3 regions of the Streptomyces thermoalcalitolerans genome follow, and region 3 is predicted to be linked to each of the others. Evidence: riboswitches for the same ligand, from Rfam matches in the RefSeq annotation. Region 3 holds a riboswitch; each other region holds the start of a gene.
The links. A riboswitch is a leader RNA that binds a small molecule or an ion and turns the genes downstream of it on or off. The one in region 3 is predicted to bind cyclic di-AMP.

Region 1 (4,271 bases), on a different contig from region 3:
GGGTCGCCCTCGACACCGACGCCACCGAGGAGCACGGCGAGGTCTACAGCTGCGCGCTGGGCTGGTCCGGGTCGTGGCGGATCGCCGTCGCCCAGCTCCCCCACGCGCGCGTGCAGATCACCGGGGGCGCCGGACACGACGACTCGGGGCTGCTGATGCTCCGGCCCGGGGAGTCGTACACCACCCCCGTCTTCGCCGGGCTGTGGAGCGACGGCGGCCACGGCGGCGCGAGCCGCGCCTGGCACGCCTACCAGCGGACGTACGTCGTCCCGGACGCGGACCGGGACCGGCCGGTGCTCTACAACTCCTGGGAGGCCACGGGGTTCGACATCAGCGAGGAACGGCAGCGGGAGCTGGCGCGGCGGGCGGCGGAGATCGGTGTGGAGCTGTTCGTGGTCGACGACGGCTGGTTCGGCGCCCGCACCGGCGACCGCGCCGGACTCGGCGACTGGTGGCCCAACCCCGACCGGTTCCCCGGCGGTCTGAAGCCGCTCGCCGACCATGTGCACGGCCTCGGGATGCAGTTCGGCATCTGGGTCGAACCGGAGATGGTCAGCCCCGACAGCGACCTGTACCGCGCGCACCCCGACTGGGTGCAGTACCAACCGGGACGCAGGCGGACGGAGTTCCGCCATCAGCTGGTGCTCAACCTCGCGCGCGAGGATGTCCAGGAGTACCTGTGGGAACAGCTCCACGGACTGCTCTCGGGCACCCCGATCGACTATGTGAAGTGGGACTTCAACCGCTGCTTCACCGACGCGGGCTGGCCCGGGGACCCGTACCCGCAGCGCCTGTGGGTCGACCATGTGCGCGCGCTGTACGCCCTGCTGGACCGGTTGCGGGCCGCGCACCCGGGGGTGGCCTTCGAGTCCTGCTCGGGCGGCGGCGGCCGGGTCGATCTCGGCATCCTGTCCCGTACGGACCAGGTGTGGACCTCCGACAACACCGATCCGCTCGACCGGCTCGCCATCCAGCACGGCTTCAGTCATCTCCACCCCGCACGGGTCATGGCCGCCTGGGTCACCGACAGCCCGAACGTCCTGTCGGGACGCGTCAGCGGGCTGCGCTTCCGGTTCGTGAGCGCCATGGCCGGGGTGCTCGGGGTGGGCGGCGACCTCAGCCGGTGGACGGAGGAGGAACTGGCCGAGGCGCGGGACTGGATCGCCCTCTACAAGGAGATCCGGCCCGTGGTCCAGCGCGGCGACCTGTACCGGCTGCGGCCCCCGCACGGCGGGCTGAGCGCGGTGCAGTACGTCCTCGGGGACGAGACCGTCGTCCTCGCCTGGCTCCAGGCACAGCACTACGGCGAGCCTCCGCCCCCGCTGCGGCTGCGCGGCCTCGACCCGGCGGCGTCGTACGTCTGCCGGGAGACCGGGGAGGTGCACCGGGGGGCCGTGCTGCTGCACCACGGGATGCGCACCGGGCTACGGGGCGATGTCGATGCGACAGTCATCCGTCTCTGTCGCGTCTAACCCTTCTGTCTGAATTGCGCATTTACGGTGAACTTGCCCCTAAATAAGGCCTGCTGAAGCCGCTCGCGTGACACGTTTCACAGTGGTGACGGTGCGTTTCTTGCCGTGTCCACGTAATCCCGTTGTGCATCCAGCGGTTTGAGGGGCGGACAGAAGATCGAATTCACGCGGTGTGATGGCCGGTCCCCGTGATGGATCATGCGAAAGGCGAGGAAAAGGGGATCATCTGCTTGTCCCTGTGCGTGCCGGTCGCCTACGGTCCACACCGATCCGGACGGACGCCGAGTCCTGCCGCCGTCCGGGGACCCGCACACCCACCCGTGCACGGCAGGAGCGGGGGACCCACGATTCACCGCCTGGTCCGGTTCTCCGGAACAGGCTCGGGGTGAAGCCGCGTTGTGCGGCCGGGCAGCTCCAGCCCGAACCCGACAGCTCACCTCGCAGGCGCCGGAGAGGAATGCCCCATGCCCGCGAAGGGTAAGCACCGTCGTCCGAAGACCCGTCGTCTCACGCGCTCCCTCCTCGCCGCCGGAACCGGTGGCGCCGCCTTCGCCCTCCCGCTCGTCTCGGCGACGGGCGCGCACGCGGCCCCCGCGCACTCCGCGGCGGAAAAGGCCGTGCAGGCCGTGCCGGCGGCCAAGCCGGTGACCGGGAAGAACACCGCCGCCGAGAGCACGGGCGTACGGATCTACACCGTCCGGACCGGCGACTGCCTCTCCACGATCGCCGACGAGCACGGCATCCGCGGCGGCTGGCAGAAGCTCTACGCGGACAACCGCCAGGCCGTCGGTGACAACCCGTCGCTGATCCACCCGGGCCTGAAGCTCGTCCTCGACGGCAGGGCCGCGTCGGCCGGCACCGCCAAGGCGCCCACGTCCTCGGCGTCCGGCGGCTCCTCCACGCCGTCCTCCAAGCCGTCCGCCGCGCCCTCCTTCAAGCTCACCTCCAAGTCCGCCTCCGAGCTGTCCTCGGCCCCGAAGGCGCAGCAGGCCCCCCAGACCGCGGAGAGGGTCTCCACCGGCTTCACCTTCCCGGTGGCCGGCAAGGGAGTCGGCACCGGCTACCGCGTGGCCGGCGGCAGGTGGTCCAGCGGCTACCACACCGGTGTCGACTTCGCCGTCCCGACCGGCACCCCGGTCCGGGCCGTCGGTGCCGGCACGGTCGTCTCCGCGGGCTGGGGCGGCGCCTACGGCAACCAGGTCGTCATCAGGCTGAACGACGGCCACTACGCCCAGTACGCCCACCTGTCGTCGATCTCCGTCTCGGCCGGCCAGAGCGTGAGCACGGGGCAGCGGGTCGGCCTGTCCGGCGCCACCGGCAATGTGACCGGCCCGCACCTGCACTTCGAGATCCGTACCACGCCGAACTACGGCTCGGACATCGACCCGGTCGCCTACCTCCGCGCGCGCGGCGCCACCCTGGGCTGACGGCCGCCGCCCTCCCCTTGGCCGAGGCCGGCCGTCACCTTTGACGGCCGGCCCGTTCCAGGGGTGACCGACGGACGTGCCGTGGCTAATCTCACCGTCCGTCAACCTCTGCCTACGGTCGCGTAGGTCACATTCGAAGGTGAATCATGGGCTGATATGGCAGACGATTCGAAGAGCGACAACAGACCAGTGATCGGGTCGTACGTGGCAGTGGGGGACAGCTTCACCGAAGGCGTCGGCGACCCCGGCCCCGACGGTGCGTTCGTCGGCTGGGCCGACCGGTTTGCCGTACTGCTCGCCGATCGGCGGCCTGAGGGCGACTTCCAGTACACCAACCTCGCCGTACGGGGAAAGCTGCTCGACCAGATCGTGGAGGAGCAGGTCCCGAAGGCCATCGAACTCGCCCCCGACCTGGTCTCGTTCTGCGCGGGCGGCAACGACCTCATCCGTCCCGGCGGCGACCCGGACGACGTGGCCGAGCGCTTCGAGAAGGCCGTCGCCCGGCTCACCGCCGCCGCGGGCACCGTGATGGTGACCACCGGCTTCGACACCCGGGGCGTGCCCCTGCTCAAGCACCTGCGCGGCAAGATCGCCACCTACAACGGGCATGTGCGGGCCATCGCCGACCGCTACGGCTGCCCGGTGCTCGACCTGTGGTCGCTGAAGAGCGTCCAGGACCGCCGTGCCTGGGACGACGACCGCCTGCACCTCTCACCCGAGGGACACACGCGCGTGGCACTGCGCGCCGGCCAGGTCCTCGGCATCGACGTCCCGGCCGACCCCGAACAGCCCTGGCCTCCGATGCCGCCGCGCGGCACGCTGGAGATCCGCCGCGACGACGTGCACTGGGCGCGCGAGTACCTGGTGCCGTGGATCGGCCGCCGGCTGCGCGGCGAGTCCTCGGGCGACCATGTGAAGCCCAAGGGCACCCTGTCGCCGGAGGAGATCAAAATGCGGATCGCGGCGGTGGCCTGACGGCCGCCGCGTCCGGCGTCTCCCGCGCCCGGCCCGGTTCCCGGACGAGCACCTCGCCCGCCCGGCGCCGGGCCGAGCGCGGGAGAACATGCCGCACCCCTTTCACGCACTCCCTGTCCCTGTCACGGCGGTCTCGCCCCACGACGACCTCGCCACGGCCGCCGCTTCACCAGGGTGGGACGAGACCCGGCCTCACGCGTCACTCCCGCACGGCAACCCCGTTCGCATTCGCGCCCGGTACGGCTCCCGGCACCTCGCACGCATCCTTGAAGCCCTGACTGGTCAGGCCGAGGGAGGAGTTGATGCGCGAGCGCAGATTCTCCAGTGCCACCATCGCCGTCAGCTCCACCAGGGCCGGCTCGCCCAGCCGGTCGCGCAGCCGGGCGACCAAGGCGTC
Region 2 (4,271 bases), on a different contig from region 3:
GCGGTGAGCGGGCCGCGTCCGGCCAGGGCGACCACCGTGGCCACGCCGAGCGCGACCGGTGACCCCACCAGCGGCACGAACGCGGCGAAGAACTCCAGCAGCGTCAGCGGCAGCGCGAGCGGGACGCGCAGCACCAGCAGAGCGACACCGACGAGGACGGCGTTGACGGCGGCCACGACGATGATGCCGCGGGTGTATCCGGAGAAGGCCCACCAGGCCGCCCGCCCCGCGCGGTCCCACACCGGCCGGGCCCCGCGGGGCAGCAGCTCGTCGCCGGCCCATCGCCAGAGTTCCTCCCCGGAGTGGATGAAGAAGACGGACAGGAAGAGGGCGAGGGCACCCGCCGTGACCAGTTCCACGAGCCGGCCGAGCCCGCTCAGGAGCGTGTCGAGCAGGCCGGCACGGTGGGTTGACAGATAGGACAGGGCCTGTTTCCACAGGTCGGTGAGTGTGCCCGGGCTGATCCGGAACGGCGGGCGCTCGAGCCATTGCTCGATCCGGTGGACGCCGCCGCCGAACTCGCCCGCCAGCTTCGCCCACTGCCCCGCCACCGTGTTGCCCACGAGGGCGAGAAGAGCGAGCAGGACGAGCAGGCTGCCGACCAGGGCCACGGCGACGCTGAGCGGCCGTGGCAGAAAGCGGTGCAGCAGGTCGGCCGCAGGGCGCAGGACCGCGGTGACGACCAGGGCCAGGAAGACGGCCACGGCGATGAGCTGGAAGCGGCCGAGGACGGTGAAGGCGCCGTAGACGACGATGCCGACGAGGATGATCCGCCAGGCGTAGGCGGCGGCGATGCGCAGCCAGGGGACCGTGCGCTCCGCCTTCGTGGCGGCGGGAGCGGGCCGGGCGCGCGGCGGGAGGCGTACGGAGTACGCCGGGCGGCTGCCCAGCACGGTGCCGCCCGCCCGGCGCCTGCGGCCCCGCTCGGGCACCGGACCGCCCGCATCCGCCACCGTGCCTCCCGTTGTTGACCGGCCGTCACCTCCGGACCGTCCTCACGCCGCCTGTGACGGTCGCGTCCAGAGCACGGTAAGGGCCGAGGGGGCGGGGACGCGGGTGCGGTTCGTCCGGTCGGGCGGTCGTCGGGGCATCGGGGGGAACGGATGCCCGTCCGGCGTACGGCGTCGCGCGAGGCGGGCCGGCACCGGTGGCCGACCGGTGGGCCGGCCGGTCACGGCGGGGGCTCCTCCAGCAGGGCGGGGCCCTTGTTGCGCACATTGTTGACGGCCGGGGAGACGGGCCGGGCTCCGAGGTGCCCGCCCGCCGGAGGGCTCAGCAGTTCCCGCAGCTCGTCGGGGTCCTGGTGACGGGGGTCGAGCCAGGCGTCGTAGTGCTCGGGATCGAGGGCGAGCGGCATGCGGGGGTGGATGCGGCCGGCGGCATCGGTGGCCTCGGTGGTGATGATGGTGCAGGTCGTCAGCCAGGCGGCGGGGTCGTCGTCCCGCTCCACCTCCGGGTCCCGCCAGTATTCGTACAGTCCGGCGAGCGCCATCAGCCGGCCGTCCTCGGGGCTGATGTAGTAGGGCTGCTTGCGGGTTTTGCCGGTTGTCCCGGACGGGACCTGCTGCCATTCGTAGAAGCCGTCGGCGGGCAGCAGGCAGCGGCGCCGGGCGAAGGCGCGGCGGAAGGCGGGCTTCTCGTGCACGGTCTCGGCCCGCGCGTTGATCAGCCGGGCGCCGATCCGCACGTCCTTCGCCCAGGGCGGGACCAGACCCCAGCGCAGCGGCCGCAGCTCCCTGCGCACGGAGGCGGCCTCCTCGCGGCTCTCCCGCGGGGCGCGTTCCAGTACGGCCCACACCCGGTTGGTCGGGGCGATGTTCCAGCTGGGCTCCAGTGCCTCCTCCGGACTCCACTCGGTGACCCCGAAGTGCCGGACCAGGTCCTCGGGGCTGCGGGTGGAGACGTAACGACCGCACATGGCCCTATCCAAGAAAGATCACATTTACGTATCGGACATATCGCACTTCAATCTTCACATGAGGCACACACGTTCGCTAAGTTGACGTCCAGGCCGCACGATTGCCTCCGGCGAGTCCCGTCGGATCGTGCGACCTCCGCCGAGTCCGGTACGCCCCACGGCATCCGGAGCCGGGGACCCGATCGGCATCGGGGTGAATCGGCTTCCCCGTCCCTTCGGACAGGAGCCGCGGGGCACGCCTTCCCAGAACATCCGCCCGAACCCGGCAGCTGACTCGGCGGGCGGCCTATGGTAAGGAGTGCGTCTTCCTTGGCGCCGGAACGACCGAGCGACGACAAACCCAGTCCCGCCGAGGTGCAGCAGCGGCTCAACAGCCTCTACGACCAGGCGGAGAGGGCCACGGGGAACCTCAATGCCACCCGCGTGATGAGCCAGAAGCAGCGTGCGCGGGGTGGTTCGGGGTCGCGGGGCGGTTCCCCGGAATCCGACCCGGCCCTCGAGCAGTTGACCAAGCGGTGGTTCGACGTGGCGCGCGCCCAGTTCGGCCCGATCGTTCCGGCGGCCCTGCCGCCCGACCGTATGCCGAGCCGCGCCGACTCCCGTACCGGAACGCCCGGCAAGCGTGCGGCGGACGCCCTGAAGGGACGGGGCCTGGAGGGCGGGTCGTCCCGGCTGGAGCTGACCGCAGGTCCGGCGCAGGCCGGGCCGGCACCCGCGCTCCCTGCCACCGCATCGGCCGCGCCGGCAGGGGAGTTGCCCATGGCGGCACCTGCCACCCCACCGGCCGCCCCCCTCGGGGAGCTGACCAGCCGGCCCATGCAGCCTCCCTCCACCGGAGCGGCGGACGCCCCCACCACCGGCACCATGGATCCTCAGTCCACTGGTTCCGTGCAGGCCCTCACCAGCCGGTCCATGCAGCCTCCGTCCACCGGTGCCACGGACACCTCCACCACCGGCTCCATGGGCGTCCTGCCCACCGGCACCATGGACCCCCAGACCACCGGCTCCATGCAAGCCCCCACCACCGGCACCATGGATCCTCAGTCCACTGGTTCCGTGCAGGCCCTCACCAGCCGGTCCATGCAGCCTCCCTCCACCGGAGCGGCGGACGCCCCCACCACCGGCACCATGGATCCTCAGTCCACTGGCTCCATGCAGGCCCTCACCAGCCGGTCCATGCAGCCTCCGTCCACCGGTGCCACGGACACCTCCACCACCGGCACCATGGGCGTCCTGCCCACCGGCACCATGGACCCCCAGACCACCGGCTCCATGCAAGCCCTCACCACCGGCACCATGGACCCCCAGACCACCGGCTCCATGCAAGCCCTCACCAGCCGGTCCATGCAACCCCCGTCCACCGGTTCCACGAACCCCCTGCCCACCAGCGGCATGGAACCCACCACAGGGATCGTCGAGGCACTGCCCCCTCGATCCACCGAACCCCAACCCACCGGCTCCATGGGCGTCCTGCCCACCGGCACCATGGACCCCCAGACCACCGGCTCCATGCAGGCCCTCACCAGCCGGTCCATGCAGCCGCAGTCCACCGGTTCCACGGGCGTCCTGCCCACCGGGCCGATCGAACCGCCGGCCGCCGGTCCTGCGCAGCCCGCTCCCGCTGCCGGGTCCGCGATGACGCCCCCGCCTGCGGCCGGGGCGCAGCCGCAGGCCCCCGGCACACCGCGCGCCTCGGTGGCCGGCCGTCGGCAGCCGGTGCAGAGGGCGTCCAAGGGCCAGTGGCAGACCAAGCTCACCCAGGCCCGCGAACTGCTGTCCCAGCAAGCCGCTCAGCAGGGAGCGGCACAGTGGCAGCAGCGCTCCACCGGGATGTTCGACACCACCCCGCCCCTGGACGGGAACTCGCTCTTCGACGCCAGTCAGGCCGCCGGCCAGGGAGCGGCCGGGGACACCGCGTCCGGCTCTCCCGGCGCCGCCGAGGCATCGGCCTCGGCCTCCTACGAGCGGAAGGGCGCCAAGGCGCTCGAGTTCGCCCGTGCGCAGATCGGCAAGCCGTGCGTATGGGGGGCGACCGGGCCGGACTCGTACGACTGCTCGAGCCTCATCCAGGCCGCCTGGCGGACCGCAGGGGTGGAACTCCCCCGCACAGCCACCGAGCAGGCCGGCTTCGGCACGCCGATCGAACTCGCCGACCTCCGGCCCGGAGACCTGATCTTCTTCTACAAGGAGGTCAACCACGTCGGTCTTTACGCCGGCGACAGCAAGATGGTCCATGCCCCGAGCCCGGGCGCGTCGATACGCGAGGAGTCGATCTTCTTCGCCGGCCCGCAGGCCATCCACAGTGCGGTGCGGCCCGCCTGAGCCCCTCAGGTCCTCCCTCGTCGGGCGGCTT
Region 3 (4,271 bases):
CGCCAAGGCCGGCCTGCGCGACGGCTGACCCACCCCGGCCCCGGCGCCCTGCACGTAAACGGCTCCCTCCCTTGCCCGCCGGCGGGGGAGGGCCGTGGCGCACCCCCGCCACCCGATTCGGCTACCTCCTGATACCGGTGACCCTCGCTGCCTGGTTCCGTCCGCACCCCCGCTCCCGGGCACTCGCGCCGCGCACCCGCTCCCGGGGTGCGATGCCATGGACCGGTCGCGCCGGGCGCGGAGCGCGCCGGGCGGCCGGCGCCGGTGCCGGCGCAGATGGTGTTGTGCGGCGGCGCTCGCCGGACCCGTAGCGTCGGGCCCGGGACGCGGGGGTGCGTGAGGACGTACGCCCCGGTGCCGTCCGCCCCGGCGTCGGCGCCGCGTACGGCCGTACGTCGTCCGGGAGCTTCCCGGAGGCGTTCGGGGCTGGCGCAGACTGGGAGCGGGCCAGCCGGCCCCGAGACCGTCCGCCCAGAGAGAGTGCGTCCATGCCCCACCCGTACGTCCTGCTGTCCGCCGCCGTCTCCCTCGACGGGTATCTGGACGACACCGGCCCCGAGCGGCTGCTGCTGTCCAGCCCCGCCGACTTCGACCGGGTCGACGAGGTACGGGCGTCCGTGGACGCGATTCTCGTCGGCGCCGGGACGATCCGGGCCGACAACCCGCGGCTGCTGGTGAACTCGCCGCAGCGGCGGGCGGCCCGGGTGGCCGCCGGGCGGGCGGAGTACCCGCTGAAGGTCGCGGTCAGCGCGTCCGGGGAGCTCGACCCGCGGGCGCGCTTCTGGCACACGGGCGGCGAGAAGGTGCTCTGCACGACCGACGAGGGAGCGCGGCGGGCACGGAAGGCGGGCATCGCCGCCGACGTGGTGTCCCTGGGCACCGCGCTCGACTGGGGCGCGCTGCTCGAGCACCTGCACGATGTGCGCGGGGTGCGCCGGCTCATGGTGGAGGGCGGCGGGACCGTCCACACGCAGCTGCTCCAGCAGGAGCTCGCCGACGAGATGCAGCTCGTGCTCGCCCCGCTGTTCGTGGGCGATCCCAGGGCGCCGCGGCTGTTCGGGCCCGGGGCCTACCAGGGCGGGCGGCTGCGGCTGGTGGAGACACGGGCCATCGAGGACGTCGTCCTCATGCGCTACGAGCCGACCGCGCCCGGCACGGCGGACCGTGTCGTACCGGCGGACCGGCACTGGCTGCGGCTCGCGTGCGAGCTGGCCGCGCAGTGCCCGCCGTCGCGGACCGCGTTCAGCGTGGGCGCGGTGGTGGTCGCCGCCGACGGGACCGAACTCGCCCGCGGACACTCACGGGAGGCCGGCGACCCGGCCGCGCACGCGGAGGAGGCGGCGCTGGCCAAGGTCGATCCGGCGGATCCGCGGCTGGCCGGCGCCACGGTGTACAGCAGTCTGGAGCCATGCGCCCGCCGCTCCTCCCGGCCGCGTCCGTGCGCCCGGCTGATTCTGGACGCGGGGGTACGGCGGGTGGTCACGGCCTGGCGGGAACCGGACACGTTCGTCGAGGACGCCGACGGGGCCGGGGTGCTGACGGCCGGAGGCGTGAAGGTCGTCGTGGTGCCGGAGTTCGAGGAGGCGGCCAAGGGGCCGAACCGGCATCTGCTGGGCCGAGAGGGAGTTGAGGAGGGCTGAGGAGGGCCCGGGGGGAATACGTGCGCACACTGTCCCGCGCATGTCGTACACTGGAGGTGCACCGACGCGGGGTGGAGCAGCTCGGTAGCTCGCTGGGCTCATAACCCAGAGGTCGCAGGTTCAAATCCTGTCCCCGCTACTGAAGGTTCAGGGCCGGAACTCCCTCGAGGGGTTCCGGCCCCGAACGTTTCCCGGGTGTGCAGTAGGACACAGTGGCGCGTGGTTTTCCTGACATACGGCCGGTCCATGCGGTCAACTTGCCCCATTTTCCATATTCATGGGCCATAAGTTCTGGCCAAGAAGGCTGAACGATCAAGCCGAACGGCTTGGAATCGAGGCCTCGGTTCTATTAACGTCCGATAACGCAGAGCGCGGTCGTCCCAGCCGTCACAAGAGACGGCTCCGTGCGCGCCGAGTCCCGCAAGGGAGCCGGGGAACCAACAACTTGGGGTGAATCGAGCCCAACCACCGTGGAAGCACGGTCGGTTGACGCGCGTAGGAGACCTTCCCCTCCGAACCCGTCAGCTAACCCGGCAGGCGATGGAAGGAAAGGAGTGCGCCTTCGTGGCGTCCAACCGGCTGGCCCCAGAAGCCCCGTTCGTGTCGGACCGGCACGGCATCGAGACCTTCGGCTACGGCAGCCGGCGTGCCGACGAGGGACCGTGGGAGGAGTGGAACCCCACCGCGGAGTCCATCCGCCCGACGCGCGGCCGGCACCGCGTCGCCAAGCAGCGCGGCGGCGGACTCGCCCGCAGCTCCACGGTGCTCGGTGTCGGCGTCATCGCCGCCGTCGGCGCGGGCGGCATGGCCAGCGCCAACACCAACAAGCCGCCGGTGTCCATCTCGGTGCCCGACCTGCCCTCCGTGGGCTCGCTGTTCGAGGAGACCCCCGAGGCTCCCGCGGGCTCGCCGACCGCACTCAGCAGCGTCGGCGTGAGCACCGCCGACACCGCGCAGGGCACCGTCGACGCCGGTGAGGTGCTGCGCAACCGCATCATGGAGCAGGCCGAGCAGCAGCAGGCCCAGGTCGAGGCCAGGGCCCTCGCGCAGGCCGAGGCCGCTGCCGCGAAGAAGGCCCAGGAGGCCGAGGAGAAGGCGCGCAAGGAGGCCGCGGCCAAGGCCGCCGCCGAGAAGAAGAAGGCGGAGGAGGAGGCCGCGCGGAAGGCCGAGGAGGCGCGGCTGGCCGAGCTGGCCAAGCAGTACACGCTGCCGACCTCCTCGTACACGATCACCTCGTCCTTCGGTCAGGCCGGCTCCATGTGGTCCTCCGGCTACCACACCGGCGCCGACTTCGCCGCGCCCACCGGCACCCTGATCAAGGCGGTCCACAGCGGCACCATCACCGAGGCGGGCTGGGCCGGTTCCTACGGCTACCGCACGATCCTCACCCTCGACGACGGCACCGAGCTGTGGTTCTGCCACCAGTCGTCGATCAACGTCAGCGTCGGGCAGAAGGTCAACACGGGCGATGTCATCGGCCGTGTGGGCGCCACCGGCAACGTCACCGGGCCGCACCTGCACCTCGAGGTCCACCCGAACGGCCAGGCGGACGGGATCGACCCGATCGCGTGGCTGCGCAGCAAGGGCCTCAACCCCTGATCCGTCCGCTCGGCGGACGATCCCCTGACCGACACCGCCGCCCCCGCTCGGCGCACCACCGAGCGGGGGCGGCGGCGTGTGCGGGGTGAGCACCGGCGGACGGCTTCCTTCCGGCCGGGGACGGGATCAGCGCGCCGGTACGGACCGGTACGGACCTCGGCGCGACCTGCCCCGGATCGTCCGCGTCCTTCCGCGGTTCTACGGCTGTGTCCGGTACGGGTTGTACCAGGGAGGAGGTGCCACCGGGCCGTACGGCCCGTACCCGGAGGGCCACACGGGCGGCCGCACCGGCACCCCGTACACCCCGTGCATCCCGTGCACCGGCCAGGGCCGCGCGGCCACCGGCATCGTCATCCTGGCCGCCTGGTTCAGGGCGGGCTGCGCTGTCTCCCGCCTGCGCCACAGCTCGTGCAGCAGCTCCCGCTCCCGGAGGGCGAAGTCGGCACCGGCCCGCCCCCGGCGGCCCCGGTGCCGCAGGAACGCCAGCGCGGTGGCGTACCTCTCGTACTCGGTGACCGTCCGCGCCGCGGGCCTGCCGAAGTGGCGCCGGGCGTGGTTCCGGGCCAGCCGGCGGGCCCGCATGGAGCCCAGGGCGTGCGGTTCGGCCGGGGTGAGCCAGCCGGCGGCGACATACACGGGCAGCTCCTCGCGCACGGTTCTCAGCTTCCGCTGCCGGGCCCAGACGACCAGCCAGGTCAGCAGTCCGAACGCGGGCACCATGAAGGCGGCGTAGACCGCGAGGAAGCCGTAGGCGCCGAAGGACGCCGAGCCGTTCCACAGCGCGTGCATGCCCATGGCGAGCAGCAGCCCGGCCAGGGGCAGCAGGACGCGCCGCACCCGCCGGCGCTCCCCGGACAGCGCGGCGATGCCGAAGCCGATGCCGGTGAACACGGTGAACAGCGGGTGCGCGAACGGCGACATGATGACGCGCACGAAGAAGGTCGCCGCGGTGACGGAGGCGATGCCCCACTCGCCGTTGAGCCGGTCGGTGTCGAAGGCGGTGCCGAGGTAGAGGATGTTCTCGGTGAACGC

Region 1: it holds a riboswitch for cyclic di-AMP, as region 3 does, so the genes downstream of both, ABD224_RS20990 (M23 family metallopeptidase) here and ABD224_RS21225 (M23 family metallopeptidase) in region 3, are expected to answer to the same signal.
Region 2: it holds a riboswitch for cyclic di-AMP, as region 3 does, so the genes downstream of both, ABD224_RS23710 (NlpC/P60 family protein) here and ABD224_RS21225 (M23 family metallopeptidase) in region 3, are expected to answer to the same signal.

The regions. Positions count from the first base shown of each region.
Region 1 is NZ_BAAAHG010000039.1:55,789-60,059, reverse strand. It holds gene ABD224_RS20995 (alpha-galactosidase) at 1-1,472, shown strand, start outside; cyclic di-AMP (ydaO/yuaA leader) riboswitch at 1,778-1,932, shown strand; gene ABD224_RS20990 (M23 family metallopeptidase) at 1,937-2,899, shown strand; gene ABD224_RS20985 (SGNH/GDSL hydrolase family protein) at 3,089-3,874, shown strand; gene ABD224_RS20980 (carboxymuconolactone decarboxylase family protein) at 4,074-4,271, opposite strand, start outside.
Region 2 is NZ_BAAAHG010000051.1:35,044-39,314, reverse strand. It holds gene ABD224_RS23720 (AI-2E family transporter) at 1-953, opposite strand, end outside; gene ABD224_RS23715 (SOS response-associated peptidase) at 1,172-1,918, opposite strand; cyclic di-AMP (ydaO/yuaA leader) riboswitch at 2,046-2,218, shown strand; gene ABD224_RS23710 (NlpC/P60 family protein) at 2,228-4,240, shown strand.
Region 3 is NZ_BAAAHG010000040.1:38,806-43,076, forward strand. It holds gene ABD224_RS21210 (MMPL family transporter) at 1-28, shown strand, start outside; gene ABD224_RS21215 (dihydrofolate reductase family protein) at 489-1,640, shown strand; tRNA gene ABD224_RS21220 (tRNA-Met) at 1,706-1,779, shown strand; cyclic di-AMP (ydaO/yuaA leader) riboswitch at 2,040-2,195, shown strand; gene ABD224_RS21225 (M23 family metallopeptidase) at 2,205-3,239, shown strand; gene ABD224_RS21230 (PrsW family intramembrane metalloprotease) at 3,438-4,271, opposite strand, start outside.